DNA from 3 places in the Intrasporangium sp. Soil_C_50 genome. Region 1 is predicted to be linked to each of the others. Evidence: riboswitches for the same ligand, from Rfam matches in the RefSeq annotation. Region 1 holds a riboswitch; each other region holds the start of a gene.
The links. Region 1 has a riboswitch for cyclic di-AMP ahead of AC3A5R_RS06530 (transglycosylase family protein). Riboswitches for the same ligand answer to the same signal wherever they lie in the genome.

Region 1 (9,620 bases):
GTGCGCCAGAGCGTCAACGCGATGAGCGCCGCCACGGTGCGGGCCCTTCTCGACGAGATCGCTGGGCAGCCTTCTCCCCGTGCGGAGTACGTGTTCCGGCCCGAGCTCGTCGTGCGCGGGTCGACGGGCGCTGCCCGCCACCGCTGACCGCCGGTCAGTCGGTGGCGGCCGCCCGGCGTCGCTCGAGCAGGGTGTCGAGGAACCGGGCGACGGCGGGCTCGTCGTCGAGGCGGTAGCGCGCCGCCGTTGAGCCGGTGCCGACCTTGACCGTGACGTCCTCCGGTCGGGTCATCCGCATGAAGGCGTCCTCGTCGGTGACGTCGTCGCCGAGGTAGACCCGTGCGGTGGCGCCGACCGCGCGCCCGAGGGCCGTGACGGCGGATCCCTTGTCCGCGTGGGAGACCGACAGCTCGAGCACCGACTTGCCCTTGAGCACCTTGACGCCCTCGTGGTCGAGCGCGACGCGTCGGGCGTCGGCGATGGCGGCGTCGCCGACGTCCTTGGGCAGACCGCGGGTGTGCACCACGACGGCCGCGGACTTGTACTCGATTCCGGCGTCGGGGTGACGCTCCTTGACGAGGGTCTCGATGTCGGACCGAAGCTCGGCCAGCGTGGCCTCGTCCTCGGGCGTGACCGCTGCGGCCTCCATCGCGGCCCGCACGTGCTCGTCCGAGGACTCTGCGCCGTGGCTGGCGATGAGGACGATCGGCTCGTCCTCCGTGAGCCCGGTCAGGGTGCGCAGGGTGTCGAGGTCGCGGCCCGACACGACGGCCACGCGCACGCCGGGCAGGCCGGCGAGCGCGCGGAGCGTGTCGACGGTGCCCGGCAGCGGCAGCGCCTTCATGGGGTCGGCGTCGAACGGCGCGAGCACGCCGTCGAAGTCGGTGGCCACGAGCAGCGTCGACGCGGCAGCGACGCCGCCGAGGGCGTCCTCGGGCGACGAGGCGGCGCTCATCGGCCGCCCCCCTCACGCATCGGCTCCGAGGCGCCGTCGGGTGAGGAGACGTGTGCGGCAGAAGAGTCCGCTTGCTCCTCGCTCGACCGGGTCGAGCCTCCCGCAGGCGGCTGCGGCACGTCCGGCGCGGCATCGAGCGCTGCGAGGTAGCGCGCCGCCCACCGCTGCACGTCGTGGTCGGCGACGCGTCGGCGCAGCGCCCGCATGATGCGCTGCTTGTCCTTGGCCGGGGTGTTGATGGCGCGCAGGATGGTCTGCTTGAGGCCCTCGATGTCGTGCGGGTTGCACGCGAACGCCTGGTGCAGCTCGTGCCAGGCGCCGGTGAACTCCGACAGCACGAGCGCGCCGCCCAGGTCGTGGCGGCACGTGACGTACTCCTTGGCCACGAGGTTCATGCCGTCGCGCAGAGGCGTCACGAGCATGACGTCGGCGGCCTGGAAGAGGGCCGCCATCTCCTCGCGCGGGTAGGAGTGGTGCAGGTAGTGCACGGCTGGGGCGCCGATCTTGGCGAGGTCGCCGTTGATGCGTCCGACCGTCTGCTCGATCTCGTTGCGCAGCGTGCGGTAGGCCTCGACGCGCTCGCGGCTCGGTGTCGCCACCTGCACGAGGGTCACCTCGGGCGGGCCGATGCGTCGCTCGCCCAGCAGCTCCTCATAGGCCTTGAGCCGGTGCCTGATGCCCTTGGTGTAGTCGAGGCGGTCGACGCCGAGCATGAGCACCTCGGGATCGCCCAGGCTCGAGCGGATCTCGCGGGCCCGCGCCATGACGTCGGGTCGCTTCGCAAGCTCCTCGAGGCCGTGGAAGTCGACGGAGATGGGGATGGCCGATGCCCGCACCCGTCGGTTCTGGCCCTCGACCGTGACGAGGTCCCGCTTCGTGGGCGCGCCGAGCAGCTGACGGCAGGCCCGCACGAAGTTGCGGGCGTCGGCCTGGCGCTGGAAGCCGAGGAAGTCGGCCCCGAGCAGGCCCTCGAGCAGCTGGGCGCGCCAGGGCAGCTGGGCGAAGAGCTCGACGGGCGGGAAGGGGATGTGGTTGAACCAGCCGATCCGCACGTCGGGCCGCAGCCGGCGTACGAGGGCGGGGACGAGCTGCAGCTGGTAGTCCTGCACCCACACCCGGGCGCCCTCGGCGGCCACGTCGGCCACCGCCCGTGCGAACCGCTCGTTGACGGCGCGGTAGGCAGCCCACCACTCCCGGTGGAAGGTCGCCGGCACGATGACGTCGTGGTAGATCGGCCACAGGGTGTCGTTGGAAAAACCCTCGTAGTAGTCGCGGATCTCGTCGGCCGACAGCGCCACCGGGTGCAGGTGGATGCCGTCCTCGTCGAAGGGCTCGGGCGCCTCTCCGGAGTCGCCGGCCCAGCCCACCCACGCGCCGGGCTGCGTGCGCATCACCGACTCCATGGCCGTGACGAGGCCGCCGGGGGAGCGGCGCCACTCGATCTCGCCGTCGTCGAGGATCACCTTGTCGACGGGGAGGCGGTTCGCGGCGATGACGAGGTCGAAGGTCTGCCGTTCGGGCGGCACCGGGGATCAGCTCCTGTGGTCGAGGGGACGGCTGCGCGGCCACCGTCCGGCATACCCACGTCGGCGCCGGGTGGAGCGGGCAGGGTGCGATCTCACTCTAACGAGCGAACGGTGGCGCCCTGTCCGGTGTCGCTCTAGGGTCGAGTCAGGGCACCGCGCCGCGTCGTCGACGACGACACGCGTCGGGGCACTCACCCGAGGTGAAGGAGGTCGCCGTGAAGATTTCTGACGTGCTGAGGGCGAAGGGCAGCGGGGTCATCACCGTGCAGCCCGACGAGACCGTGTCCGGGCTCCTGGGACTGCTCGACGAGCACCGCATCGGCGCCGTCGTCGTCAGCTCCGACGGCACGACCGTCGAGGGCATCGTGAGCGAGCGCGACGTCGTGCGCCACCTGCACTCGACCGGCGCCGGCATCCTCGAGGCCCCGGTGTCGCAGATCATGACGAGCGAGGTGTCCACCGGCACCGCCGCCGACGACATCGCCGACCTCGCCGCGACGATGACCGAGGAGCGGGTACGCCACGTGCCGATCCTCGACGCCGAGGGCCGTCTCGTGGCCATCGTCAGCATCGGCGACATCGTCAAGCACCGCCTGTCCGAGCTGCAGTCCGAGCGCGACCAGCTGCGCGACTACATCTCCGGCTGACGCGGTCCGGACAAAACGGACATCCGACCCGCGCCACGTCCCGGAGGTCGTGGGCCGCAGACCCTGCGGTCGCATACCGTAGGACCATGACTGCGTACGACCGGACCGAGCGGGTCGCCGCCCCACGGTCCGGCCCGCGGTCGGGTCCGCGCACCGGCGGCGTGCCCATCGGTGGCGCGCGCGACGGCTGGGACACCGGGCGCATCGGACGGTACCGGCTCGTCGAGGAGATCGGCGAGGGTGGCATGGGCGTCGTCCACCTCGCGCTCGACCCCCGAGGCCGCGCCGTCGCCATCAAGGTGCTGCGCGCGCACGTGGCCCACGACGCCGACGCGCGCCAGCGGCTCATGCGCGAGGTCGAGACGCTCTCGCGCATCCGCGATCCCCGGGTCGCGAGCGTCATCGACGCCGACGTCATGGGCCCGCGCCCCTACATCGTCACCCGGTACGTGCCCGGTCCCGCGCTCGACGAGATCGTCGAGGAGCACGGGCCGCTGCACCCCGGCGAGCTGCTCAGCCTCGCCCGCGGCGTGGCCGAGGCGATCCGCTCGATCCACGCGTGCGGCGTCGTCCACCGCGACATCAAGCCCGGCAACGTCCTCGTCGAGGACGGCGAGCCGGTCCTCATCGACTTCGGCATCGCCCATGTCCAGGACGACGTGCGGCACACCGTGGGCGGCCTCGTCATGGGCACGCCCGGCTACCTGTCGCCCGAGCTCGTCGAAGGGGCGGCGATCACCGACGCCACCGACTGGTGGGGCTGGGCCGCGACGATCACCTACGCCGCGTCGGGACGCCCGCCGTTCGGCCGGTCGCGGATGGACGCCGTCCTGAGCCGCGTGCGCGCCGGCGACGTCGACGTCGAGGGCGTCGACCCCCGTCTGGTGCCGCTGCTGCGCGCGTCCCTGTCGCCCGACCCGTCGCGGCGCCCGCACGCCGACGAGGTCATCGCCGCGCTGGAGCAGTACGCCGCCGGCCGGGCCGCCACGGTGCCGACGCCACACGCGTCCTCGTGGGACGCGCCCACCGACGTGCTCGGCGCCGCGGAAACGGCTGCTCCCGGCGCCACACAGGCCTTCCTGGACCGCGGCACCGCCGTGCTGCCCCCGGTCGCGCCGACCGCCGACGACGTCCGATGGGCGCCACCGCCGAGCGGTCCGCGCCGGAGTCCCGAGCCCGAGCCCGACCCGACGCCGTACGACGACGGCGCGGGCGCCACCGACCTCTACGACGAGCGCTGGGGTCGCGGTGCCGGCCTGGACGACTGGGACGACGAGTGGGCCGAGCCCGAGCCGGCGCCGCGCGAGGGCGACCCGCGCATCGGCATGGCCATGCGTACCGGTGTGCTCGGCGCCGCCGGCATCGCCTGGGTCGGCGCCCTCATGGCCTGGCCCGGGTACGCGGTCGTCGCGCTGGCGGTGTGGTCGATCCTCGCCCGTGCCACCGACCGGTCGGTGTCCGCACTCGTCTTCCGGCGCTACGCCCACGGCCGACGCGGCAGCGACATCCCGCTCGCCGTCATCACGAGCCCGTGGCACCTGCTCGTCGGGGCCATCGCCACCGCCGTGACGCTCGTGCTGCCGATCGCGGTGGCGCTGGCGGGCATCTTCGCGACGGCGTTGCTGCTCGCCGGGGCCACCGGGGCCGACCTCGTCCCCGGTTCGCCCTCGACGCTTGCGGTCGGCGGGATCGTCGGGCTGGCCATGCTGTGGTGGGGCCCGGGCGGGGTGTCGCTGCGGCGTGGGTCGCGCTCGATCGTGCGGCGTGCCGTGCCGGTCGGGACGGCGTCGCAGGTCGTGGCCATCACGCTCGTCGCGGCCGGCCTGGTCGTCGGGCTGGTTGCGGTCGACCACGGTGCCAGCCTCACGTGGCTGCCGTTCGGCGCCAACCCCCTCCCCCGCTGAGGGGCCACGGGGCGGTCGTCCAGCCGACACGCGGGGTCCGGCGGGACCCGTCTGCGGCATCCGGCTTGGTCAAGCCCGGATATCGAGAAGATCACGAAATCATCTCGGACCGGGTTGTGGATCGTTGATTCCTCACGTACCGTCGTGCCTCGGCGGCCCCGACTCTCGGGCCGGACGGGGTGGGTCCCGGGTACGTCCCGGGGTGTCCACGACCGGTGGCTGCCATGGTGTTCCGGCCTCCACACGGCACGCTGCACAACTTCACATGGACACCCAGCAATCCGGTCCCTGAGCGCGCCGAGCCTCGCCAGCCAGGGACATCGCCCACTCCAGTGGGCCGGGCGAGGACGGGGGACCCAGTGTGGTCAGTGAGTCGTGATGTCGAAGGCCGTCGGTACACCGACGGTCGAGTCCTCGTGCTCGGCTGACCTTGGGGTGAAGCCGCATCCGCGGCAGGGCACCTGACGTCCCCAACCCGACAGCTAACCCCGCAGGCGCCGCGTCAGGAAGGAATACCCCTATGCAGTACCTGTCCAAGCATGCTGCCGCCAAGCGGGTCTCGATGAAGCAGCGCCTCGCCGGGGTCGGCATCGCCGGCGCCGCCACCGTCGTCGGTGGCCTCACCACTGCCGGGTCGGCCAAGGCCGCGTCGGTGTGGGACTCGGTCGCCCAGTGCGAGTCGGGCGGCAACTGGAGCATCAACACCGGCAACGGCTACTACGGTGGCCTGCAGTTCTCGCAGAGCACGTGGGCCGGCTACGGCGGTCGCGCCTACGCCCCGCGCGCCGACCTCGCGAGCAAGGCCGAGCAGATCACCGTCGCCCAGAAGGTCCTCGCCTCGCAGGGCCCCGGGGCCTGGCCCGTCTGCTCGCGTCGTGCGGGCCTGACCAAGGCCAACGGGGGCGCCAACGCCGCTGCGTCGCGCTCGACGGTCCGCGCGCCGATCACGACCGCCAAGAAGGTCGTGAAGAAGAAGACGTACGCGACGAAGACGACGACCAAGAAGGTCAACAGCTACGTGGGAGCCGGCAAGCAGGTCTCGGTGCGCCGTGGCGACACGCTCGGGAGCATCGCCCAGCGCTACCACGTCTCCGGCGGGTGGAAGGCCCTGTACTCTGCCAACAAGGCACGGGTGCACAACCCGAACCTCATCTACGTCGGCCAGGTGCTGCGTCTTCCGTGACGCACCTCTGACCGAGCACGACCGGACGGCCTCGCGCGACCAACCCCTGGGTCCCGCGGGGCCGTCCTTCGTCTGCCGTGTGGGACGGGACGGTCGGCCTCCGTTACGCTGGCGCCCGACCGGACGGCAGCGGATCTGCCGCACGACCGGGCCGCTGGCGTGGCGCAACTGGCAGCGCACCTGTCTTGTAAACAGGTGGTTGGGGGTTCGAGTCCCCCCGCCAGCTCTCTCACCTGTATGACTCCGCTTGATGCTTGACGTTTCGGCTCTGGCCCATGCCTGACGGTGCTTCGGCTTGGTCTAGGAGTCCCGCGGATCTCGATGGGGTGTTGCCAGCCCGTCGGCAAGCTGGATCAGGCCGTTGCCGTGTGCAGCGCTGCCGCGTTCCACGGCCCGTCGCATCATCCAGTCGGCGTTGTGAGGCGAGGTTGCAGGAGGAACGACGAGGAGCTCCACCCTCCTCCCATCGACCATCACCAGCGTGACCTCGTGAGGTTCGTCGGAGAGTACCGACCCCATCCGTAGTGCGACTCCCGAACGAGGGATCGTTCGTCGAGTCGCCGTCCAGATGCTGGGGTCGTAGGCGATGCCCTCCACCCGGCCGCTCCGCCGGGCCCCGACGACCCTGGCCAGGTCGACGGCCTGGCTCTCCAGGTCGTCCGAGTAGGGCCACCATGCGCCGTCGAGGCAGGCCCGGGCCCGCTCCGGGATGGCCACGGGAAGGTACAGCCGAAGTGGGTGAACCAACGGGAGGCCGGACGCCTCGACGGGGTCTGTGCCGGTCATGCCAGACCGCCTTGAGCCGGACGATGTCCAGCGAGAGGAAGAACTGGCAACGACCAGAATGCCGTCGCCGAGGAAGTCCTTGTTTCTCCACAGTACGTCCTGCGTGAGGGCGGACCATGAGCTTCACCCGAAAGGGGAACTAGGATGGGATGAGTCTCGCACGCCGGAACCGTCCCGGGCCGCGAGGGAGTCGAGGTCCTACATGCCCGCCGACCCGCTCCGTGGCTCCCGGCCCGACGGCCCTTCCCTGTCAGCGTTGCTGGACGACCTCCACACTGCTCGCGGGGAGCTCGGAAGGCTGCGTGCCGGGCCGGCGTCGCCTGACCGCCTCGTGGCCGCCCACGCGTCGCTGCTGCAAGCCATGGAACATTACGCTTCAGCTCTCACCGCCCGTGGGTGGCCCACTCCTCGGGGGCTGCGTGACGGTCTGCGCCTGGAACGCGACATCGGCGGCCGCCGAAGCCATCCCCGCCCCTGAAAGGCTGCGCGAGATGATGCGGCGCCTCGTTGTCATCGACCTGTTCTCAGGTCCGGGCTGGCTCGACGCGTCGGAAATGCCCGAGCACGTCCAAGCCGGGGAAGCCGGTGCGTGGCTCCTCATTGAGCCGCGCAGCATTCGCGTCATGGACGGTGCGGCCGGCGACCTCCAACAGCTACGCGATGCTGTCCAAGGGGGTCCATCCCTCTACTGCCACACGTGGTACACGACAGGGGGGCCCGATCGTCCGACGGTCCACACGTTGGAGGTCGGCCAGGCAGACCTGTACGAGGAGGTCCTCATGACTATCGGGTTCCAGCTGGGGCAGCCCGACGGGATCGAGCTCCAGAAGGATGAGTCGGGCGTCTACTGGGGGTACTACGTCTGAGCTGTGAGGTCATCTGCGACCAGCAGCACGAGAGCCGGGAATCGGTGGCCGCGGTGCCGGAGCCCGCCTGCCCGCGCACATCCGCTCCAGTCCGCGAAGTACGGTGACCGCTTTGATGGTGAACGTTGCGCAGCGGCCGGTCGCTGCTCAGAATGCTCACGTCGCCGCCTGGAGCCGCACTGCTGGAGCACCCAGGCGGCGGCGCCACAACGAGCCATACCCCAGTTCGGGCCGTCCACCCACCGTCGTCCCGGCAGGCGCTTCTCGCTGCGAGAGGCGCCGGATCGGCCGTATCCCGCGCATGCTCGGTCGGGTATTTGTGTGGGTCTTCCCATCTCGTCCCGACGAGCGCATGATGGCCAGAGGTCCGTAGGGAGGGGTCGGACCAGTTGCGCTTGTGGAGATGGCTGTGGGAGGGCCAAGGGCGCGGCGATCTGTAGGTGCAGAACCCGGCGCCGTCGAACTCCGCGACCTCACCGAGCGAGGCCGGCCAGCAGGGGTGTACCCGAGGCCGGCCTCGCGCATCTTCGGCGTCGCTGGTGACTCCTTGGGCTGTGGCCACCCTCGACCCAGCCACTCCGGCGCGCCGTCCTGCTCCGCTACCGGGTCCGTGGCTCTCCCTGCCCACCCACCGGGGGTCGCGCCCGGGCATGCACCCGCTCGCCCTGGGGGCCGAACAGGCTGAGGACCTCCGCCGGTCCGGTGCCGTCGCTGCCGAACCAGTGGGGTACGTGCGTGTCGAACTCCGCCACCTCGCCGGCGCGCAGCACCGAGTCGTGATCGCCCAGCACCAGACGCATCCGCCCGGAGAGCACGTAGAGCCACTCGTAGCCCTCGTGGGTCCTGAGCTCGGGCCTGCTGTTGCCGGCGGGCACGATGATCTTCCACGCCTTGACGCCGCCGGGCTGCCGGGTCAGCGGGAGCACCGTGCGGCCGTTGCGCTTGCTGGCCTTGAGCCGCACCCGCGGGTCGCCCACTTCCGGCGCGCCGACCAGGTCGTCGAGCGGCACCCGGTACGCGAGGGCCAGCGGCAGCAGCAGTTCCAGGCTGGCCTTCCGCTGCCCGTTCTCCAGCCGGGACAGGGTGCTCTTGGAGATCCCGGTCGCCTCGGCCAGCTCGGTCAGGGTCAGGCCCCGGTGCGCCCGCAGCAGCCTCAGTCGCGGACCGACCTGCTCGATCGCCTGCGCGATGACTGCAGCGGAGTCGTCCATGGACACATGGTGGCGACGTCGTGCCGGCCTGCGCAACGGGACTGCCCGGACGCAGGAGCGGCCGCCGTTCCCGGAAACGGCAACGTTTCTGGCGTGACGCGGTTGGGCCGCCGCACAGTGCCTCCATGAACACCTGCGACGTCCTGGTCATCGGCGGTGGTGCCGCCGGACTCTCTGCAGCCCTGGTGCTCAGTCGCGCCCGACGCGATGTCGTCGTCGTGGACTCCGGCGCCCCGCGCAACGCACCGGCGGCGCACATGCAGGGCTTCCTCTCCCGCGACGGGATGCCACCGGCCGACCTGCTCGAGGTCGGCCGGCGGGAGATCGCCGGCTACGGGGCCACCCTCGTGCGCGGCACCGTGCGAGAGCTGGCCCGCTGCGACGGCGGCGGCTTCCGTGCGTCGCTCACCGACGGCCGGCGCATCACCGCGCGAAGGGTCCTGGTCACCACCGGACTTCACGACGAGGTGCCCGACGTCCCGGGTCTGTCCGAACGCTGGGCCAAGGACGTGCTGCACTGCCCGTACTGCCACGGGTGGGAG
Region 2 (9,620 bases), on a different contig from region 1:
ATGTACGTGACGTACATGGTGGCGAACGGGGTCTGCCTCGCGGTCGTGCTGCTCACCGTGTTCGCGCTCGTGCGCTCCCTGCGCGGCACGGCCGCGGCCTTCGTCGCCCAAGCCGTCACCTTCCTCCTCGTGGGCGGCTCGCCGTGGATGGCGGTGCCGTACACCGACTTCCCGGCCATGCCCTTCGTCACCGGTTCCGTGGCCCTGGCCGTCGCCGGGACCCGGGCCGGGAGTCCACGCTCACGCGTCGGCGCGTTCGGGGCGGCCTTCGCGTTGGCCGGGATCGCCTACGTCATCAAGAGCACGCCCGCCACGCTCGCGGTCGCGTTCGTGCTGGTTCTCCTGGTCATGGCCCTCGGACGCTCGTGGCAGGGACTGGCGCGTGCCGCGGCGGGATGCCTGGCCGGGATGGCGGTCTTCGCCGTGACCGTCGTCGGTGGACAAGCGACTGCCGACGCGACGGCGCACGTGTCGCGCACCGCTCTCACCGAAGGTCGCACGGCTCCGGTCGCGTGGTGGCTGGCCAACGGGCTGACGACGACGAAGAGCATCTCGGGCCGGCCGTACTACGGCGCCTACAACCCGCAGATGGTCAGGGACTCCATGCACCTGGACGGCGCTCCTCTGCAGGCCTGGTCCCAGCGACGCCTCACGCAGCAGCTCGACGCCATGGGGCCGGCAGGGGTCATCGCCTTCGAGGTGCGCAAACAGGCCTTCAACTGGGGCGACAGCATGTTCTTCGCCTGGGGCGAGGGGTACGACTTCCAGGCACGTCGCCTGCTCGAGCACGGCACCGTCGCGGCGGCGATCCAGTCGTTCCAGCACCCGTCCGGGCAGTGGTACCGCCTTCGCGCGTCGTTGACCAACGGCCTGTGGCTCGGCCTGTTGCTGTGGGCAGGGGCGGGCCTGGTGAGGGCGCGATACCGGCGTGAGGTCCTGGTGCTCGCCCTGACGGTGCTCGGCATCGCCGCCTTCATGCTGCTCTTCCAGGGACGCTCTCGCTACGTGTTCGCCTACGTCCCGGTGTTCATCGCTCTGGCCGCCGTGATGGATCCCACGAGGCCGTGGACCGCCCCGCGGCTGCGACGCTCGAGCGTCACCGAGGCCCGTCCCGGAGCCTGACTACACTGACTGCCGCGACACGCGGCGGAAGGCTGCGGTCCTGACCGGGCCCTCCGGTCCTGCCCCCGAGAAAGCTGGAGAGCCTTGCTGATCCCAGGCACGACGTCGTGGTTGGAAGCCGTGCCGGCATTCCTCGTCGCCACCCTGCTGCTCTTCCTCCCGGGCGTGGTGGCTGCCCTGCTGCTCGGCCTGCGCACCGTCGCGTCGCTCGCGGTGGGCCCCCTGCTGTCGACCTCCTGCCTCGGGGTCACGGGAATCGTGGCGCCCTGGGTGGGGCTGCGGTGGGGCGCGCTGCCCCTCACCCTCGGCGTCGTGCTCATGTGGCTGGTGGCCGCCGGTGTGGGCGCCTGGCACCGACGGCGCAGCACGCCGGCGCCCAGGGACGTGGCGAGCCCTCCCGGTGTCTGGGCGTGGCTCGGCCGGAGACCCGCCAGGGCCACGGCGCCGCGGCCTCGCGCGCTGTGGGCCACGCACGGCGTCACGCTCAGCGTGCTGGCCGGAACGGCGGTGGCCTTCGTCGTCTTCCTCTGGTCCATGCTGCCCGAGGTGCGTTCACCCGAGCTGTTCCCCCAGCACCCGGACACGATCTTCCACCTGGCGGCTCCGCAGTGGATGATCGAGCACGGCACCATCTCGTCGCTGTCGGCCGGCAAGTTCAACGTCGACACCTGGACCGGGTTCTACCCGGCGGCCATGTACGGGTTCACCGCGACGATCTCGATGTTCACCGGTGTCTCGGTCACGGTCGCGACGTCCGTCTGGGTCGTCGTCGTGGCGGCTCTGGTGTGGCCGCTCGGTGTCGCGGGTCTGGCCCTGAGCCTCTTCGGCCGACGCGTCCCCGTCGCGCTGGTCGCTCCGGTGGCCAGCGTCTCCTTCACGGGTTTCCCCTACTTCCTCATGGGCTTCGGTGTGCTCTGGCCCAACCTGTTCGGCGGTGCGTTGCTTCCGGGCGCCACCCTGGCCCTCGTGTCCGTCCTCGGCAGCCGCGGGCGTCCGCCCTACGTCGTCGCGGCGCGTCCGGTGGCCGCGGTCATCCTCGTCGCCGCCCTCCCGGGCCTGGTCATGGCTCACCCCAACGCCTTCGTCAGCTTCTGCCTCTTCGCGCTCCTGTGCGTGGCCGGACGGGCCGTCGCGACGGCCTGGGCCCTTCGGACGAGCCGGCCGCGCCGCGCACTGGGGATCGCCCTGGGGACGGGCCTCGGACTGGCACTGGCCGTCGCGGCCACCATCGTCGTGCGGCGCCCGTCGATGTTCGCGACCGGAGCCGCCGGACCGGAGGCCAGCGCGGGGAAGGCCTGGTACGCCGTCCTCGCCTTCGCGCCCCGCTCGACGAAGCCACTCATCCTGCTCGCCCTCGTCGTCCTGGTCGGCATCGTCGTCGTCCTCCGGCGTCACCGCGGGGCCCGCTGGGTGGTCGCTGCGTTCGCCGTCCTCACGGCGCTGTTCTGGCTCAACGTCGCCGTCGACGCGACCTGGACCCGGTACCTCACGTGGCCCTGGTACAACAACGCCGTCCGGCTGCAGGCCGTGGCCGTCCTGCCCGCCGCCCTGCTCGCCACCGCGGGCTTCGTCGCGGTGTCGGACGTGCTCGTCCGGACGTTCCGGGCCCCTGTCGCGCGGGTCGCTGCTCCGGTCGCCGTGGCGGGCCTGTTCCTGGCCGCGACGGGTGGTGGCTACGTGGCTGCCCACCAGAACATCCTGCACCGCTACTTCCACCCGAAGACGGCCGACTCGTGGGCCAGCCAGAAGGAGCTGCGCGCCCTGCGCGCGCTCTCCGCGCAGATCCCGGCCGACGCCGTGGTGGCCGCCAACCCGTGGAACGGCCCCACGTACCTCTACGTCGTGTCCGGACGCCAGCTCCTCGTGCCGACCGAGAAGACGAACTTCGCGGGAGACCGCCGGCTGCTGTCCAAGCACCTCGACAGCGTCGGGACCGACCGTGCAGTGTGCGCGGCCGCGCAACGGCAGCACGTCGAGTGGGCCATCACCGGTGGTCAGCCCTTCTCCTGGGGGCGACCGTCCGTCCTGGCGCAGTTCACCGGTGTCGACCACGTCGCCAGCTCGCCGGCATGGCAGAAGGTCGCCGCGGTCGACCCGTACACCCTGTACAAGCGCGTCGCCTGCGCCGGTTGACGACCGGCGGGCCTCACCGGGTGAGGCGCCGCGGGCTCGTCAGGAACCCGATGCCCCACGCCCAGTGCATCGTCGCGAGCACGACGGGCAGGGCTGCACGGGTGCGGGGGGACTCGCCGCGGGAGATGGCCAGGCCGCCCGCCGTGACGCCGGCGGCGTAGGCGGCCGGCACGACCCAGGCCGGGGTCCAGAAGAAGCCCACGACGACCGCCGCTGTCGTGACGCCGACCATCGTCGGCGGGGCGAGGTAGCGGTGGTTGATCGTGCCCTCGTGGTGGCGGGCGACGACGCGCCGCCAGCGTCCGTAGTGGAAGTACTGCTTCGCGAGGGCGGAGACCGAGGCGCGTGGCCGGTAGGTGACCTTCAGCTCGGGGGTGAACCACACGCGTCCGCCCGTCTCGCGGATCCGGTGGTTCATCTCCCAGTCCTGGGCTCGGGAGAAGTGGGGGTCGTAGCCGCCGACCCGCTCGAGGGCCGTTCGCCGGAAGACGCCGAGGTAGACGGTGTCGGCCTCGCCGGCCTCGCCGCCGGTGTGGAAGCGGGAGGCCCCGACGCCGAGGGGGCTGCGCATCGCGCAGGCGACGGCGCGCTCGAAGTCGGTCGTGCCGCGGGCGTCCATGATGCCGCCGACGTTGTCGGCACCGACCCGCTGGAGCTCGGACACGGCGCGCGAGACGTAGTCGTCGGGGATCTCGGCGTGCCCGTCGACGCGGACGATGACCTCGCCGCTCGACGCGCCGATCGCGGCGTTGAGGCCCTCGGGGGTGCGCCCGCTCGGGTTGCGCACGAGCCGTACCCGGGGGTCCTCGGCGGCGAGCGCGTCGGCGACCTCGTCGGTGCGGTCGGTCGAGGGGCCGAGGGCGAGGACGACCTCGATGGGGCCGCGGTAGTCCTGCGTGAGGATCATGGCCACCGCGTCGCGCAGGTGCCGCTCCTCGTTGAGCAGCGGCATGATGACGCTGACCGGCGGGGTCAGCTGCGTCGACGCGTCCACGCTGGCGGGTCCTTGTCCTCTGGTCGTCGTGCCGGAGGGTGGTCCCGGCGCTCGGGCGGCGCCCGCGTCCCCCGTCACGAGCGGCGCCCAGACTACTTGAGGACCGCCGGGTCCTCGACCGCGGTGAGGGCGAGGGGCGCACGGTGATGCCCGAGGCGGGGCGCCGCCCTCGCGAGGTGAGGCGGCGCCCGCCACCTCGGGCCCCCGGTGACGTGCCGCAGCGCCGCGGACACGAAGCACGCTGCTCGACCTCGCGTCCAGGGGTGACGCGGACCGCGGCCACGGCCCAGGTGCCCCCGGCGCTGCACGACCCACGATAGGACGAATTCACGCGATCATCAAGCAGTTCGACCATCGCGTCACTTGTCGGTCCACCTGATCGATCATCGAGCCGTCTCTGGCTAGGTTGTCCCCATGACGCCGACCCGTTCGCAGGACCGCGCCTCGGCCACCGCCGCGCTGCGCGAGCTGATCCTCGCGGGCGAGCACTACCGTCTCGCCGCGGCCGCGCACCTCGACCTCACCGTCAACGAGAGCCGGGCCGTCAGCTACCTGCTGGCGCGCGGCTCCCTCGGCCAGACCGAGCTGGCCCAGGCTCTGGGTCTGACGACGAGCTCGACGACAACCCTCGTCGACCGGCTCGAGCGACGCGGGCTCATCGAGCGGGTGCCCGACCAGGTCGACCGGCGTCGCAGCACCGTGCGGATCCCCGAGGCCGGGATGGAGCAGGTCGGGCAGGTGCGCGACTGGATGCCACACACCTTCGACGCCCTCGACCCGGCGACGCTCCCGCAGGTGACCGAGGTGCTCACGACGATCGCGGATGCCCTGCGCAGCGTCGCCGCCGAGATCCACGCCGCCGAACCGAGCGCGCGCGGGACGCGCCGACGGCACTGACGCCCCGCCGACGCGTCGGGCTCACCGGACGCGTCGGGCCCACCGGACGCGTCGGGCCCACCGGACGCGTCGGGCTCAGCGGACGCGTCCGGCGACCCAGCCGGTCGTCCAGATGCGGACCAGCTCGACGCGCTTGCCCGGCTTCGGGGCGTGCCACACCCTGCCCGAGCCGGCGTAGATGCCGACGTGGTAGGCCCTCCCGGAACGCATGAAGAAGATGAGGTCGCCCGGGCGCACCCCCGAGCGGGAGACGCGCGTCGTGTCGAGACGCTGGGCGTTCGCGGTCCGCGGCAGGTCCTGGGCGAGGCGGGCGTCGTAGACGTAGTGCACGAGCCCGGAGCAGTCGAACGCCGACGGGCCGGCGGCACCCCACCGGTAGGGCTTGCCCTTCTGCGCGGCCGCGACACGCACGGCCCGCGTCCCGAGCGGGACCGCGACCGCCGAGGCGAGCGACAGACGCACGTCGACGCGGTCCCGGTCCTGTGCGGCGTCGGCGGCACTCGCCCACGTCGCGGTGTCACCGGCCCGGGCCACGATGCCGACGTGGGTCGGCGGCACCGTCGACAGTCCGGCGACGGCACCGACGGTACCGACGGCCAGCAGCGGGGCGAGCAGCAGACCGGCACCCGGGCGGAACCGGCGCGACCGGCGCAACCAGCAGGACCGGCGTGCACGGGTGTGTGCGAAAGCGGGCATGGCGAATTCCCTTCCCACGCCTGCGAGGTGAGCTGTCGGGTTCGGGCGGAAGATGCCCGGCCGCGCATGGCGGCTTCACCCCAAGCCCGGCGCATGGCCGGACGCGAGTGGGTCCCCCGTTCCTGTCCGGTGAGGTATGAAGGCGCGCCCCCGGCGGACAGGACTCGGCGGACCGGAGCGCCGCCCCGGCGTCGTACCGGGGCGTCATGTCACCCGGTCCGGGATCGTGGCCCGCGCAACGTGGCGGGCCCGCCGGCCGGGTTCCGAACCAGAGTAGGTCGGGGTGCCCGCCCTGTCCGCGTTTTGGAGAACGCGGACAGATCGCCCATCCGGCCAACCAGGAAATGCCAGGGTCCGCTGGTACGTTCGCCCCCATGACGTGGCGAGACGCCGTGAACGGCGGCCTGTCCCGGTTCACCGGGTACGAACTGCGAAAGGCGCGCGACGGCCGCGCGGTCGGGCGTACGTCCGTGGGGCCGACGAAGCCGGCAGGCCCGGCCGCGACGCCGCCTGCGGAGCCCGCGGCCCCCAGGCTCCAGCTACCGCGCGACTTCGACGACGCCGCGCAGGAGACCATCCGCGCCGTGAAGCCGTGGACGATGACCTCTCCCGAGAAGCTCAACGCCCTGATCCTGTCGGTCCGCCACATCGTCAAGCACGACATCCCCGGCGACATCGTGGAATGCGGCGTGTGGCGGGGCGGCAGCATGCAGGCGGCGGCCCGGACCCTCATCGAAGCGGGCGACACGAGCCGGCACCTCTACCTGTTCGACACGTTCGAGGGGATGTCCGAGCCCACCGAGAAGGACCGCCGACGCCATGACGGTGCGTCGGCAGCCGACCTGCTCAACACCGCGCCCCGGCAGTCGGGCGTGTGGGCCGTCGCGACCCTGGATGACGTGCAGACCGGGATGGCGACGGTCGGCTACCCCGAGGAGCGCGTGCACTACGTGCAGGGCATGGTCGAGCAGACCGTGCCGGACTCGGCCCCCGAGCAGATCTCGATCCTGCGCCTCGACACCGACTGGTACGAGTCGACCAAGCACGAGCTGGAACACCTCTACTCGCGACTCTCGCCCGGCGGTGTCCTGCTGCTCGACGACTACGGCTGGTGGGAGGGTGCCCGGACCGCGGTCGACGAGTGGCTGGAGGAGACCCACGAACGCCTCCTCCTGCTGCGCATGGCGGAGGGACGCGTCGCCGTCAAGCCGTAGCAGCTCGGCACGCCGGCGCGCCCGGTGACCGGCCGCTCATCACCCGGTCCGGAAGGCGGTGAGGGCCGCCATCCACTGCCCGCCGCCGGTACCGCTCGCCGTGTACGGGCCCGTCGTCGTCGCGGCCCGGTAGGCGGTCGCGAGGTGGTCGGTCGAGACGCTCAGTGTCGGCAACCCGGTCCAGCCGGACCCCCAGGCCGGCACCGCGCTGCTCGACTCGAGCCCGGCCACGGCGAACAGCTCGTCACCGGCGGCCGTCGTCGTCACCGACCCCGAGCTGAACGCCGTCCCGGACCCGGTCGCCCCGGCGCTGACGTCGACCCCCGTGACACCCGCCAGCTCGTCCACGGCCAGGTGCGTCTCCGCGGACGACCCGTAGGTCAGCGTCACCGTCGCGCCCGCCGGCAGGGCGCGCACCCCCACCGCGACCGCCGTCACGACCCGGTCCCCGGCCGACCCGTCGTTGACGTCACGCACCACCGCGTACGTGTTGCCGACCGAGTCCTTCACCGACACCGCCGCGGTCACGCTCGTCGTGGACAGGAGCGCCGCGACCACGACCGTGTGCCCGGCCGCCACCCCGGCGGCCCCGACCGTCACCGTGCTCGTGGTGCGAGCGGTCGATGCCGTCAGCGACCCGACCCGGCCGACGTAGCCGGCCGCCACGGGCAACCGCGGCGTCGCGGACGCCTCGTTCGAGGACGGCGAGGTGCCGATGCCGTTGACCGCCGCCACGCGGTAGAAGTAGGTGGTGCCGTTCGCGACGCCGGAGTCGGTGAAGCCCGTGCCGGCGACGTTGGAGGCCACCGGCATCGATGCCTCGGCGCCTGCAGCCGTGCCGCGGTAGACGTTGTACCCGGTGACGACCGACCCGCCGTTGGAGGCGGGCGCCACCCACGTCAACGACACCGATGCGTTTCCGGCCGTGGCCGTGAGCCCGGTCGGCGCACCGGCCACGGACGCCTGCGGCGTCGCCGAGGCCTCGTTCGACGACGGCGAGGTGCCGACGGCGTTGACCGCAGCGACGCGGTAGTAGTACGTCGTCCCGTTCGCGAGGCCCGTGTCGGTGAAGCCGATGCCGGCGACGTTCGTGGCCACCGGCGTCGATGCCTCGGCGCCTGGGGCCGTGCCGCGGTAGACGTTGTACCCGGTGACGACCGACCCGCCGTCGGAGGCCGGCGCCGACCACGTCAGGGTCACGGTGGTGCTGCTACCCACCGCCACGAGGGACTGCGGCACCGACGGTGCGGTCGACGTCGCGCGCGGCGTCGCCGACGCCTCGTTCGACGACGGCGAGGAGCCGACCGCGTTGACCGCGGCCACCCGGTAGAAGTACGCCGTCCCGTTCGTCACCGTCGTGTCCGTGAAGCTCGTCAGGGCGACGTTGGTCGCGATGGGCGTGCTGCTCTCGGCTCCTGCCGCGGTGCCGCGGTACACGGTGTAGCCCGTGACGCCGGAGCCGCCGTCGGAGGCCGGCAGCTGCCACGACAGCGCCACCGTCCGGTCGCCCGCGGAGGCGATGAGCCCGACGGGCGCGGACGGCACCGTCGCCCGCGGCGTCGCGGACGCCTCGTTCGACTGCGGGGAGGTCCCGACCGCGTTGATGGCGGCGACCTTGTAGTAGTAGGCGGTGCCGTTGACCTCACCGGTGTCGGTGAAGCCGGTGCCGGTGACGTTCGTCGCGATGGGCGTCGGCCCCTCGCCGCCCGGCGTCGAGCCGCGGTACACGGCGTACCCGGTCACGGCCGACCCGCCGTTGGACGTCGGGGCGGTCCACGTGAGGGCCACGGACGCGTTGCCGGCCGTGGCGCTCAGCCCCGTCGGCGCGCCCGGCGCGGTCGGCTGGGTGGGCTGTGGCGTCGCCGACGCCTCGTTCGACCGCGTCGACACGCCGACGGCGTTCACGGCCGAGACGGTGTAGTAGTACGTGGTCCCGTTGACGCGTCCGGGATCGGTGAAGGACGTCGTCGGGACGTTGGTGGCGACCGGGGTCGCTCCCTCACCGGCGGGGCTCGTGCCGCGGTACACGTTGTACCCGGAGACGGCCGAACCGCCGTCGCTCGCGGGCGCCTTCCACGAGAGGTTCACCGACGCGTCGCCGGCCACCGCGGCCAGGCCCTGCGGGGCCGACGGCGTGGTCGAGGCGGCGACGCCGATCTGGGCCCAGGGGTGCGACTCGTCGATGCGACCCGACACGAAGGAGCCGTTGACGCAGTGCCCGCTGTCGACGCCTCCCCCGTTGAGCACCTGGCCCGAGTCGAGGTAGCTCGTCGTCGTGGTCCCGATCGTGATCCTCACGTCGGGGACCGCGCCGGAGTTGACGCACGAGGCGGTGTTGCCGCCGTTGTAGGAGTTCGGGGAGAAGTCCGAGCCGTCGAAGTTCGCCGAGTTCTGGGCGCCGGTCTCGGTGAGCACCAGTCTGCCCCCGGCCTTGACGGTGAGGGACGTGCCCCACAGTGCGTAGGTCTTCGACCCGATGGCGACCACGACCCGCACGCCGGTGATGTCGACGCCGCCCGGGTTGTCCAGGCGGATGGCGGCTGCGTCCCAGCACGTCGTGCTCT
Region 3 (9,620 bases), on a different contig from region 1:
GTGGATCCTGCTCTCGGGCGCACCGGACGATGATCTGCCGGAGTGGTACTTCCCAGCGCGCGGCCAACTGGCCGGTATCCAGAGCCAGCTCGCCCCGGGCATGCGCGAGTGGCTCGAGGTGATGCGGGATGCGGTTCAGGCTGAGCTCGCGAGGCGTGGATGGCCCGATCCGCATCGCGTTTCGGTCGGGTTCGACAGCTCCAAGCGCGTCGAGGCAGCGGGTGGTTACGCCTACTTCAGGTGACGCGTCAGACCGGCACCCTGGAGGTACCCCATCGTCAACAGCAGCGGCAATCAAATTCGTCGAGAACAGTACGAAAACCATTGCGGCACTGGCAGGTCCGTCCAGCGGCCCGAGCTCGGCCGGACTTCTGAAGCGGGTGCGCAGGTTCGAACCCGGGAACACCATTTGTCTGCACTCCGCGTGGTGCTTGACGTTTCGGCTTCGGCTGAGGTCTGACAGTTGGTTCGGTAGATGGTTGACGCTCCCCCACTGAGTGGGATGAGCCAGGGCGGCATCTGCAAGTCCTTGATGTCAGCGCCACACGGGCCGGGAATGCTGCCGCGCTGCGTAGGCCAGGCGCCTCAGGCTCAGGTACGGACAGCCGCCGCGAAGTCGGCAGCGGCTTCCTCTTCTCGCACCAAGTGCGCCAGATAGCCATCGAAGGTGTCGGCGACCGCTTCATCCCGCTCCAGCTCGCAGTCGATCGCTGCGATCCGCGGCTCAACTGCGTACCCGTCTCCGTCCACCGCCGACTTCCTGTAGTCCAGGCAAAGGTCCCAGTGCCCGTCCCCATCGAACGAGATCAAGCCCATGGGGTCCTCGGGCTGCCATTCGGCATCGTCGTCAGGCGTCTGCCACCAGGCCGCTTGTTCCAAGGCCGGGAAGCCAGGGCCTATCCCAACCAGAATATGGTGATCGACGTTCGGCGATTCGTCGGCCATCGGGAACGTCCAGCGGGTGTAGCCGCCGTTCTGCTGCCTCAGCAGAGCAACCATCTTCAGCGGCAGCCGAACCCGGTACCGGTCCTCGAACGCCGCCAGTACCGCATCCGTCAGGCCCTCCTTGACGTACGGCTCATACGCTGGGCGCCGCCAGAAGTCCCCCATCACCATCCCCACGTCAGTCACAGCGCCACCATGCCACTCGACGGAGCCACTCAGCGCGAACCTGAGCCGCCGAGTCCACATCCCACTCCGAGGCTGCGCTCCTGACGACCGGCGTTGCAGGTCGAATCCCGCCAGGGGGACCAGCCCCGTCGGCACCGCCGACCGGCGCATTCACACGCTAGGGGTGAGGCCAAGCGGCGCCTCAGGCCAGCACCATGGCCTCGTCGGCGTCCCGACGCCGAGCGCCGGGTCCCGTTCGACACCACCCGATTCGGGATCGAATCGAGTCAGCCGCGGGCGACCTTGCGTCGAGCCGTTTCCGAGGAGGTTGCTTGTGACCACACAGACGAGCCCGAACCAGCCTGCAGAGCCGGCACCCTCCCGGGCGCTGACCGACGACCAACTCGTCGAGCTGCTCCGACTCATCAAAGGCGCGGACACCGTAGAGCTCAAGCTGAGCGTGCCCGACGCGAACCAGCGCTCGACGGTTGCCGCACTCGGCATGGACCCGCTCCAGAGCCACATCCGACAGGTCTTCTTCTTCGACACCCCCGGACTCGACCTCAACAGCCACGGTGTCGTCCTGCGCGCCAGACGGATCCAGGCCCGACCCGGTGACTCCGTCGTCAAGCTGCGTCCGGTGGACCCGGAGAACCTCACGCCCGAGCAGCGGCAGGCGCCCGGCTTCGGGGTCGAGGTGGACGCGATGCCGGGCGGCTTCGTGTGCTCGGCGTCGCTCAAGGGCGAGCAGCCAGACGCCAAGATCCGCGAGATCACGACCGGTGCTCGTCCGCTGTCCAAGCTGTTCACGAAGCAGCAGCGGGCGTTGTACGAGGCCAACGCTCCTGCCGGCATCGGCATCGACGACCTCGCGGTCCTCGGGCCGATCAACGTCCTGAAGCTGAAGTTCACGCCGCCCGACTTCGACCGTCGACTGGTCGCCGAGCTGTGGCTCTATCCGGACGGCACGCGCATTCTCGAGCTCTCCACCAAGTGCCCCACCGCCGACACGTTCAACACCGCTGCCGTTGTCCGGGGCTACCTCGCATCACACGGGGTCGACCTCGCGGCGGCGCAGCAGACCAAGACCAAGACTGCACTGGAGTTCTTCTCGCGAGAGCTGTCGAACCCGTAGTCGTTGGTGCCCAACCGGATTTGCGATGTTGCGGGAAGTGCTGCGACACAGGCGATTTCAGGGACAGGCCGCGGTAAAGAACGACATGGTGGGGCCAAAGGACACTCCCCGCTGGGAGCCCGGTGGAGGGCGTCTGGGATGTTCCTGTTCCTCTGTGGGCGTCACGCAGGTTCCCTAGCGTGGACTCGCCCTTCGGGGCGCCGAAGGGCAATGTTCCGCGCCTTTGGAGGACCAATGAAGAACCACGCATCCAAGAGATTCCGGACGTTGCTGGCAGCTGTCGGGGCGGTGCTGCTCGGAGCGGCATTCCTGGCGCCGGCCACCACCGCAGGGGCACACACCAGAGAGCACGAGTCGACCACCTGGAGAGTGCACGTCGGCGCGCAGTCGCCGAACGGCGCGATCCAAGGCATGAAGTTCCTGCCCGGCGAGATCTGGATCAACGTGGGCGACACGGTGCGCTGGACGGCCGACTCCATGGAGCCGCACACCGTGACGTTCCTGCGGACCGGACAGCCAGTGCCTGAGTTCAACCCCGGGGACGCAACGCAGACGATGCCGACGCCCCAACACTCGATCTGGGCTCCGGGCCAGTACCGCAACTCGGGCGTCCTGTCGACGATCCAGTTCTCCGAGCTGCCAGCGACCTACACGTCGTACAAGCTGAAGTTCAAGGGCACCGGTGACTACGTGTACTACTGCCTGGTCCACGGCCAGGCCATGAAGGGCGTCGTCCACGTGGCACCCGCGGGCACGCCGTATCCGCACCGGCAGTCCTTCTACGACTGGCAGTTCCGGGCCGGCCGCGCCCAGATGATTCACGACGGCAACCACCTCTACGCCGAGCTCCGCCAGGACTCGTCGCGCCACCACGTGTTCGTCGGTGCGGTCGACGAGGCCGGCATGTTCATGATCATGCGGTTCATTCGCACCACGGTGCGCGTGCACGTGGGTGACACCGTCGACTTCGACTGGTCGCAGAACAACGGCGATCCCGTGCCGCACACAGTCACCTTCGGCCCGGAGCCTCCGGCTCCGATCCCCGTGGGCAACCCGGCACACTTCACGGGCGGCACCCTCAGCTCGGGCGTCCTGCCCACCGCGGGGCCCGGTGCGCACTACCGCGTGACCTTCGACAAGGCCGGCACCTTCCCGTACATCTGTATGTTCCACGACGGGATGGGCATGGTCGGCAAGGTCATCGTCACACGCGAACACCACCACCACGACTGAGCGCGTCGTAGGGAGACGCACGGTGGGGCGGTGCGCCGACACCACCCCACCGCCGCCGACCGGACGCCCGGCCGACTACGGCGGGTGCGCAAAAGGGACATCGCTGGAGCATCCACGACGATCCCGGCACCCACCCGGCCGGCTCACCCCGGGTTGCAGGAAGTCGCAACCACCGAAGGCCCCACGACGGCACGAGGTGTGTCACCGTGGAGTCAGGGTCGAAACAGCGGCCAGGCCAGCGTCAGCTCCGGCCGGACCCGTGCACACTTGCTCGTCCCGCCGCGGCGCCCTCCCGGGACCAGGCTTAACCTCCCGGAACTGGCCACCCGAAACGCGGCGGGACGAGCCCTGTCCCGGCCACGCTGGACGCCCCTGGCCCCAGGCCCCTTTGCCCGTTGCCCTTGCCCGACGCCCTCGTCGCGGCGGTGTGGCTCCGCGTCGGCGCGGGTACGGCAGGTACGGCGTGCCCGGCACCACGACGCCGGGCGACCAACGCCGGAAAGGACGCGCTCATGAGCGTGACGAGCTTTCAGGACCTGCCCCTCGCCGACCGCGACCGCGAGTGGGACGGTGACGCCGCCGAGAAGCGGGTGCGCCGGTGGGCCGCCGCCGAGGACGGACCGAACGCGAAGTACCGGGACGCCCACGTCTGGTACGACAAGGAGAAGAAGGACAACTTCACCGCCTACAAGCTCCTCGTCGCCGACGTGATCGGCGGTCGCCTGCAGGCCGTGCCACGCGGAGTCATGGCGGCGGCCGCCGTCCTGCAGGGCTCACGCGGCGGCGTCGACCTCCCCGCGTCCGACGTCGACCGGGTCCGCAGCCACCTCGCGAAGTACTACGACAAGATGGGCGAGGAGGCCCCGTGGGACCGCGACTGACCCCACCCTCGGACCACGTCCCTGCGGGCTGTTGCGGTGGTACCCCTGGTGGGTACGGGCAGCCCATGAGAAGAAGCGTCGCAGCGATCGTCGCCGAGCTGGCCCGCGTCGAGGACGAGGTGCGCTGGGCCTCCCTCGGGGCCGGCACCCGCACCGACGCGTTTCAGCTGGCCGAGCTCACCGCTCGGGAGAATGCGCTCGTCAGCGAGCTGCGCGCCGTCGACGTCAGCATCGACCTGTCGGCGAGCCCCGGACCGGTGCCCGCCCCCGCCCCCGCTTTCTGAGACCCGACGACCCACCGGCCCGCCGGGAGAAGCACCGACAGAGCGGCTGGAAGGCCGGCCCACCCGGACCACTCCCCCGCCCCGTCCGCGCGTGCCACGATGTGAGGCGTCGCACGACGAAACGGAGCACGCCATGGCCACCGACCCCGCCCACGGCTTCCTCACCGAACCGCCCTTGACCGACGACGTCCGCGCGTCGTTCGAGGGCGACCTCGGCACCCAGGGCTTCGTCATGAACCTGTCGCGCCTCTGGGCCCACGACCCCGCCGCGCACGACACCCTCTTCGCCCTGCTGGCCGACATGGTCCGCATCGGCGGGCTGGGCTTCCGGCAGCGCGGCATCCTGGTCAGCGCGGCCGCAGCCACTGCCGGCGACTCCTACTGCGCGCTCGCGTGGGGCAACCGGCTCGCCGGCGAGGCCGGACCCGACGTGGCCGGCGCCGTGCTCAGCGGCGACGACGCGCCCCTCGACCCCGCCGACGCGGCACTGGCCGCGTGGGCGCGCACGGTGGCCCGCGACGCCAACACGACCACCCCTGCCGACCTCGAGCCGCTGCGGGCGGCCGGGTTCGACGACCGCCAGATCTTCGCCATCACGGTCTTCGTCGCGCTGCGCCGCGCCTTCTCGATGGTCAACGCGGCCCTCGGCGCGCAGCCGGACGCCCAGCTGCGCTCGGCGGCCTCGACACCGGTCAGCGACGCGGTGTCGTTCGGTCGCCCCAGCGCTGGTACGCCCTCGGCCACGAGCGTCGCGGACGGGAGCTAGACAAAGTCACCACCCTGGACCGCGACGCCGCGCAGCAGCGCGAGGTACTCCTCGACGGGGCGAGTCCCGGGCACGGCGGCGAACCCGTTGGCGAGCACGAAGGGCGTCGCGGTGATGCCGAGGTCGCGGGCCTGCTTCTCGTCTGCCCGGACCTCACCGGCGTAGTGGTCGGACGCCAGGACCGCAGCCACGCGGCGCTCGTCGAGTCCGCACTCGGCACCGAGCCGCTGGAGCACCTCCGGCTCGTCGAGCGGCAGCCCCTCGCGGAAGTGTGCGGAGAAGAACCGCTCCACGGCCGCCGACTGCAGCGCCGGACCACCCATCTCCCGCGCCAGGGCGACGAGGCGGTGCGCGTCGAAGCTGTTGGCCGTGACCGCTGAGTCGAGGTCGAAGACGAGGTCGTCGGCCTCGGCGACCTCGTGGGCGTGCGCCCGCAGGGCCCGCTCCGCCTCGGCCTCCTCGTCGGGCCGGGAGCCGATCCGGTCAGGCACCGGTTCGTTGCGCCGGGCCGGCCACTCGGGGTCCAGCTCGTAGGCGCGCAGCCGCACCGTGACGTCGTGCGGCCGCTCGAAGGCGTGGATCGCCGCCTCGATCCGGCGCTTGGCGATCCAGGACCACGGGCAGACGAGGTCGGCCCAGACGTCGAGCTCGATGAGGGTCGTGGACTCTGCAGCAGGCTGGACGGTCATCACCTCATCCAACCACGGCCCTCACCACGGGCGGCCGTCCGGGACGACGTCGCGCCCCCACCCGAGCGGGTGGGGGCGCGACGGAGGTGCGTGGCGCGGTGCGGCTCAGGCGCGGCCGTAGCCCGACGGCGTGGTCCAGATCGAGTGGTAGCCGATCGTCGTGCCGGGGCGCTGGGCGTCGATCATGGTGCCGGGGCTGACGTAGATGCCCACGTGGTAGGCCGGCGAGCCGAAGAACACGAGGTCGCCGGGGCGCGGGTTGCTGACCGGGGTCGTGGCCGCCTGCTGCGCCGACGCGGTGCGCGGGAGCGAGACGCCGGCCTGGCGGTAGACGTACTGCACGAAGCCCGAGCAGTCGAAGCCCGAGGGGCTCGTGCCGCCGTAGACGTAGGGGACGCCGAAGTAGGACTGGGCGATGCCGACGATGCCGGACGCCGTGGGCGCCGGGTCGAGGGACGCGCGGGTCGCCGAGCGGGACGCGCGGTCGGCCGCCTGCTGGCGGGCGTCCTCCGCAGCCTTGGTGGCGGCGCGCTCCTTCTCGAGCTGGACGTCCTTGATGACGACCGGCTTGACCGTCGCCTGCTTCGCGGCCGGCTTGGCGTAGCCGATCGAGGACAGGGCGTTGGCCGCCTTGAGCGTGCCGACCTGGGGGCCGACGACCGACGGGGCCGCGGTGCTCGAGCCGTCGGCAGCGCTCGCCGGACCGGCGAACGTGGCGACGAGACCACCGGAAGCGGCCACGATCGCGGCACCCTTCACGGCGGGCTGAGCGGACTCCTTGGCGATGAGCTTGAGCTCGGCGATCGCGTTGAACCGGCCGGGGGCGCGGTGGCGCCCGGTAACGTTCTGAGCCACGTTTGACCTCTCGACGCCTACGAGGTGAGCTGTCGGGTTCGGGCGGATTGAGGTACTGCTCGCCCGGCCTTCGCTCGGACCTTGCGGTCCACGGAGGGCTTCACCCCGAGGACGTCCGGAGACGCCCGAAGGTGGTTCCCCCGCTCCTGCCATGCGGTTCGTGCAGGGGCCCCGGGTCGATGGCAGGATTAGGCGGTTCGACCCGTGGCACTCGCCCGACGGGGAGAGCGAGCGGGGCTCACGCTACCCAAGATCCGCCGGGGTTGTCACCCCGAGAGCCGCCCATTTCTACTGATTTTTCGTCGGATGACCTCAGGTGGCCCGAATTCCCCACAGTGCCAGCACAATCGAGGCGGAAGAAAGAGCTGGAACGGGCACGTCGGACGCGTCCGCTTTGCGGAAGGGTCGACTCAGGCGGCCTGGCAGAAGACGTGGACGGCCACCTCGTCGGGCAGCGACACGCCCTCACCGGCATCGGGGGCCTCGCTCACGGCGACGACACGGCCGCCCTCGCGGACGACGCGGACGCGCGCCCCCGGCAGCACGCCGGCGGAGGTGAGCAGGGCCAGCGCCTCGGGGTCCACCTGCACCGGCTCGCCGATGCGGCGGATCGTCACGACGGCCGGCTCGGCACCGGCCGCCGTGGTCAGCGCCGTGAGCCCGGTGAGGAAGCCGCCTGCCGCGTCGTCGGGGACGCCCAGCTCGTGCAGGCCGGGGATCGGGTTGCCGTACGGCGACTCGAGGCCGCCCTCGATGAGGCCGAGGATCTTGCGCTCGACCTTCTCGGACATGACGTGCTCCCAACGGCACGCCTCGTCGTGGGCGTACTCCCACTCGAGTCCGATGACGTCGACGAGGAGCCGCTCGGCGAGGCGGTGCTTGCGCATGACGCGCGTGGCCAGGAGCCGGCCGTGGTCGGACAGCTCGAGGTGGCGGTCGCCGGACACCGCGACGAGGCCGTCACGCTCCATCCGGGCCACGGTCTGCGACACCGTCGGGCCGGAGTGGCCCAGACGCTCCGCGATGCGTGCGCGCAGGGGGACGATGCCCTCCTCCTCGAGCTCGAAGATGGTGCGCAGGTACATCTCGGTGGTGTCGATCAGGTCCGTCACGGTCATACCCTCTCAGAATCAGGACGCCTCGGGCGCCGCCCCTCCCGCCGCCCCTCCCGCGGCCCCTCCCGCGGTGCCGGCGCCGCGCCCTCGCAGGGGTCGCGTCGGGTCGTGGCGAGGCACCCAGATGCGCAGCCATCCCGCGCCGAGGAGCGCCGCTGCGCCGAGGACGACGGCGGACGCGCCGAGCGTCAGGACGGCCGTCAGGGCTGACAACGCCAGCGGACCCGCCGCCCTTCCCAGGTCGGCGCACAGGCGCCAGCCGCCGAGGAACTGGGCGCGCCCGTCGGCCGGTGACGCGTCGGCCCCGAGGGTCATGATGAGACCCGCGCCGAGGCCGTTGCCGATGCCGAGCACCGTGGCGGCGGCCGTCACGGCGACCAAGGTGGTGGCGAGCGGCATCAGCGCCATGCCGAGACCGAGCACGAGCATGCTCGGTACCGCGGCGGCCACCCGCCCGTACCGGTCCATGAGCCAGCCCGAGGGATAGAAGAGGAGCATGTCGATGGCGCCGGCGACGCCGAACACGAGCGAGGTCTGCGCCGGGCTGAACCCGACCGACTCCGCCCAGAGCGGCACGAGCGCCTCGCGGATCGCACGGGCACCCGCGACGCACATGGCGCCCGTGCCGAGGGTCAGCAGCACGTGCCGGTGCTCGAGGAGCACCGACGCCACCGAGCGGGGGGCGCGCGCTCGACCCCGGACGCCCGCGCTCCCTCGACCTCCCGTGTGGCCGTCGTGGTCGGCGGTGATGTCGGGCGCGACGAGCACGAGCAGGAACGCCGCCAGGCTCGCCACGCCGCCGACGACGTAGGCCGACTCGATGCCCCACCGGGTGATGACGAGCGATCCCACGAACGGGCCGATGAAGTAGCCGATCCGATGCACCCCGCCCAGCGTCGACAGGGCCCGGGCCCGCATCGCGACCGGCACGGCTTCGGTGAGGTAGGCCTGCCGGGCCAGCCCGAAGAGGGATCCGGCCAGGCCGATGACGAGGACGCCCGCGAAGAGAGCGGCGACGGAGCCGGCCAGCGCCGCCACGACCATGCCGACGGCCTCGACGACGGCCGCCACGAGCAGGGCCCGCCGCTCGCCGATGCGCGCCGCGAGCGCCCCGGACGGCAGGTCACCGAGCAGCTGCCCGATGCCGAGCGTCCCGACGAGCAGGGCCGCGACGCCGAGCGAGGCCCCGAGCTCGCGGGCCGAGACGGCGATGATCGGCGCGACCGCACCGGCGCCCGTCGAGCCGAGCAGCGTCGGGCCGTACGCCGACAGCGCGATCGCGCGCAGACGGACCGGCTCCCCCTCCGACGTCGCGGCCGGGCGCCGTGACGGGTGTCCGGTATGCCCCGTTTCGGGCTCCGGCCCGCCGTTTCGCTCCCCCTGAGTCTCGGTCACGCCACAGGACCCTAACGATCGGGTTACTCAGGTGGCCGGGTCGTTCCGGCCGACGGAACGATGGGGGCCGTGACGACGAGCGAGCGGGCGACGGGGGCCCTGGCGGTGGCAGCAGCCACCGCTCTCGTCGTCGCGCTCGCCTCTCCCGTGGCGACGG

Region 2: linked by a shared signal. The riboswitch ahead of AC3A5R_RS19430 (C40 family peptidase) and the one ahead of AC3A5R_RS06530 (transglycosylase family protein) in region 1 are both predicted to bind cyclic di-AMP.
Region 3: linked by a shared signal. The riboswitch ahead of AC3A5R_RS11985 (C40 family peptidase) and the one ahead of AC3A5R_RS06530 (transglycosylase family protein) in region 1 are both predicted to bind cyclic di-AMP.

Annotation. Positions count from the first base shown of each region.
Region 1 covers NZ_JBDGKB010000001.1:1,380,027-1,389,646, reverse strand. Annotated here, with positions in the region: gene AC3A5R_RS06555 (LacI family DNA-binding transcriptional regulator) at 1-147, shown strand, start outside; gene otsB (trehalose-phosphatase) at 155-955, opposite strand; gene AC3A5R_RS06545 (alpha,alpha-trehalose-phosphate synthase (UDP-forming)) at 952-2,481, opposite strand; gene AC3A5R_RS06540 (CBS domain-containing protein) at 2,697-3,128, shown strand; gene AC3A5R_RS06535 (serine/threonine-protein kinase) at 3,215-5,032, shown strand; cyclic di-AMP (ydaO/yuaA leader) riboswitch at 5,344-5,547, shown strand; gene AC3A5R_RS06530 (transglycosylase family protein) at 5,553-6,215, shown strand; tRNA gene AC3A5R_RS06525 (tRNA-Thr) at 6,369-6,441, shown strand; gene AC3A5R_RS06520 (DUF5994 family protein) at 6,516-7,001, opposite strand; gene AC3A5R_RS06515 (hypothetical protein) at 7,421-7,867, shown strand; gene AC3A5R_RS06510 (helix-turn-helix domain-containing protein) at 8,467-9,078, opposite strand; gene AC3A5R_RS06505 (NAD(P)/FAD-dependent oxidoreductase) at 9,204-9,620, shown strand, end outside.
Region 2 covers NZ_JBDGKB010000013.1:83,670-93,289, reverse strand. Annotated here, with positions in the region: gene AC3A5R_RS19450 (hypothetical protein) at 1-1,122, shown strand, start outside; gene AC3A5R_RS19445 (DUF6541 family protein) at 1,243-3,255, shown strand; gene AC3A5R_RS19440 (glycosyltransferase family 2 protein) at 3,269-4,249, opposite strand; gene AC3A5R_RS19435 (MarR family winged helix-turn-helix transcriptional regulator) at 4,664-5,146, shown strand; gene AC3A5R_RS19430 (C40 family peptidase) at 5,222-5,842, opposite strand; cyclic di-AMP (ydaO/yuaA leader) riboswitch at 5,846-5,984, opposite strand; gene AC3A5R_RS19425 (TylF/MycF/NovP-related O-methyltransferase) at 6,217-7,056, shown strand; gene AC3A5R_RS19420 (fibronectin type III domain-containing protein) at 7,096-9,620, opposite strand, start outside.
Region 3 covers NZ_JBDGKB010000004.1:99,322-108,941, forward strand. Annotated here, with positions in the region: gene AC3A5R_RS11945 (hypothetical protein) at 1-244, shown strand, start outside; gene AC3A5R_RS11950 (SMI1/KNR4 family protein) at 592-1,131, opposite strand; gene AC3A5R_RS11955 (hypothetical protein) at 1,445-2,245, shown strand; gene AC3A5R_RS11960 (cupredoxin domain-containing protein) at 2,657-3,478, shown strand; gene AC3A5R_RS11965 (hypothetical protein) at 3,991-4,359, shown strand; gene AC3A5R_RS11970 (hypothetical protein) at 4,425-4,643, shown strand; gene AC3A5R_RS11975 (carboxymuconolactone decarboxylase family protein) at 4,777-5,409, shown strand; gene AC3A5R_RS11980 (DsbA family oxidoreductase) at 5,406-6,098, opposite strand; gene AC3A5R_RS11985 (C40 family peptidase) at 6,204-6,953, opposite strand; cyclic di-AMP (ydaO/yuaA leader) riboswitch at 6,956-7,158, opposite strand; gene AC3A5R_RS11990 (iron-dependent transcriptional repressor DtxR) at 7,364-8,065, opposite strand; gene AC3A5R_RS11995 (MFS transporter) at 8,084-9,463, opposite strand; gene AC3A5R_RS12000 (hypothetical protein) at 9,533-9,620, shown strand, end outside.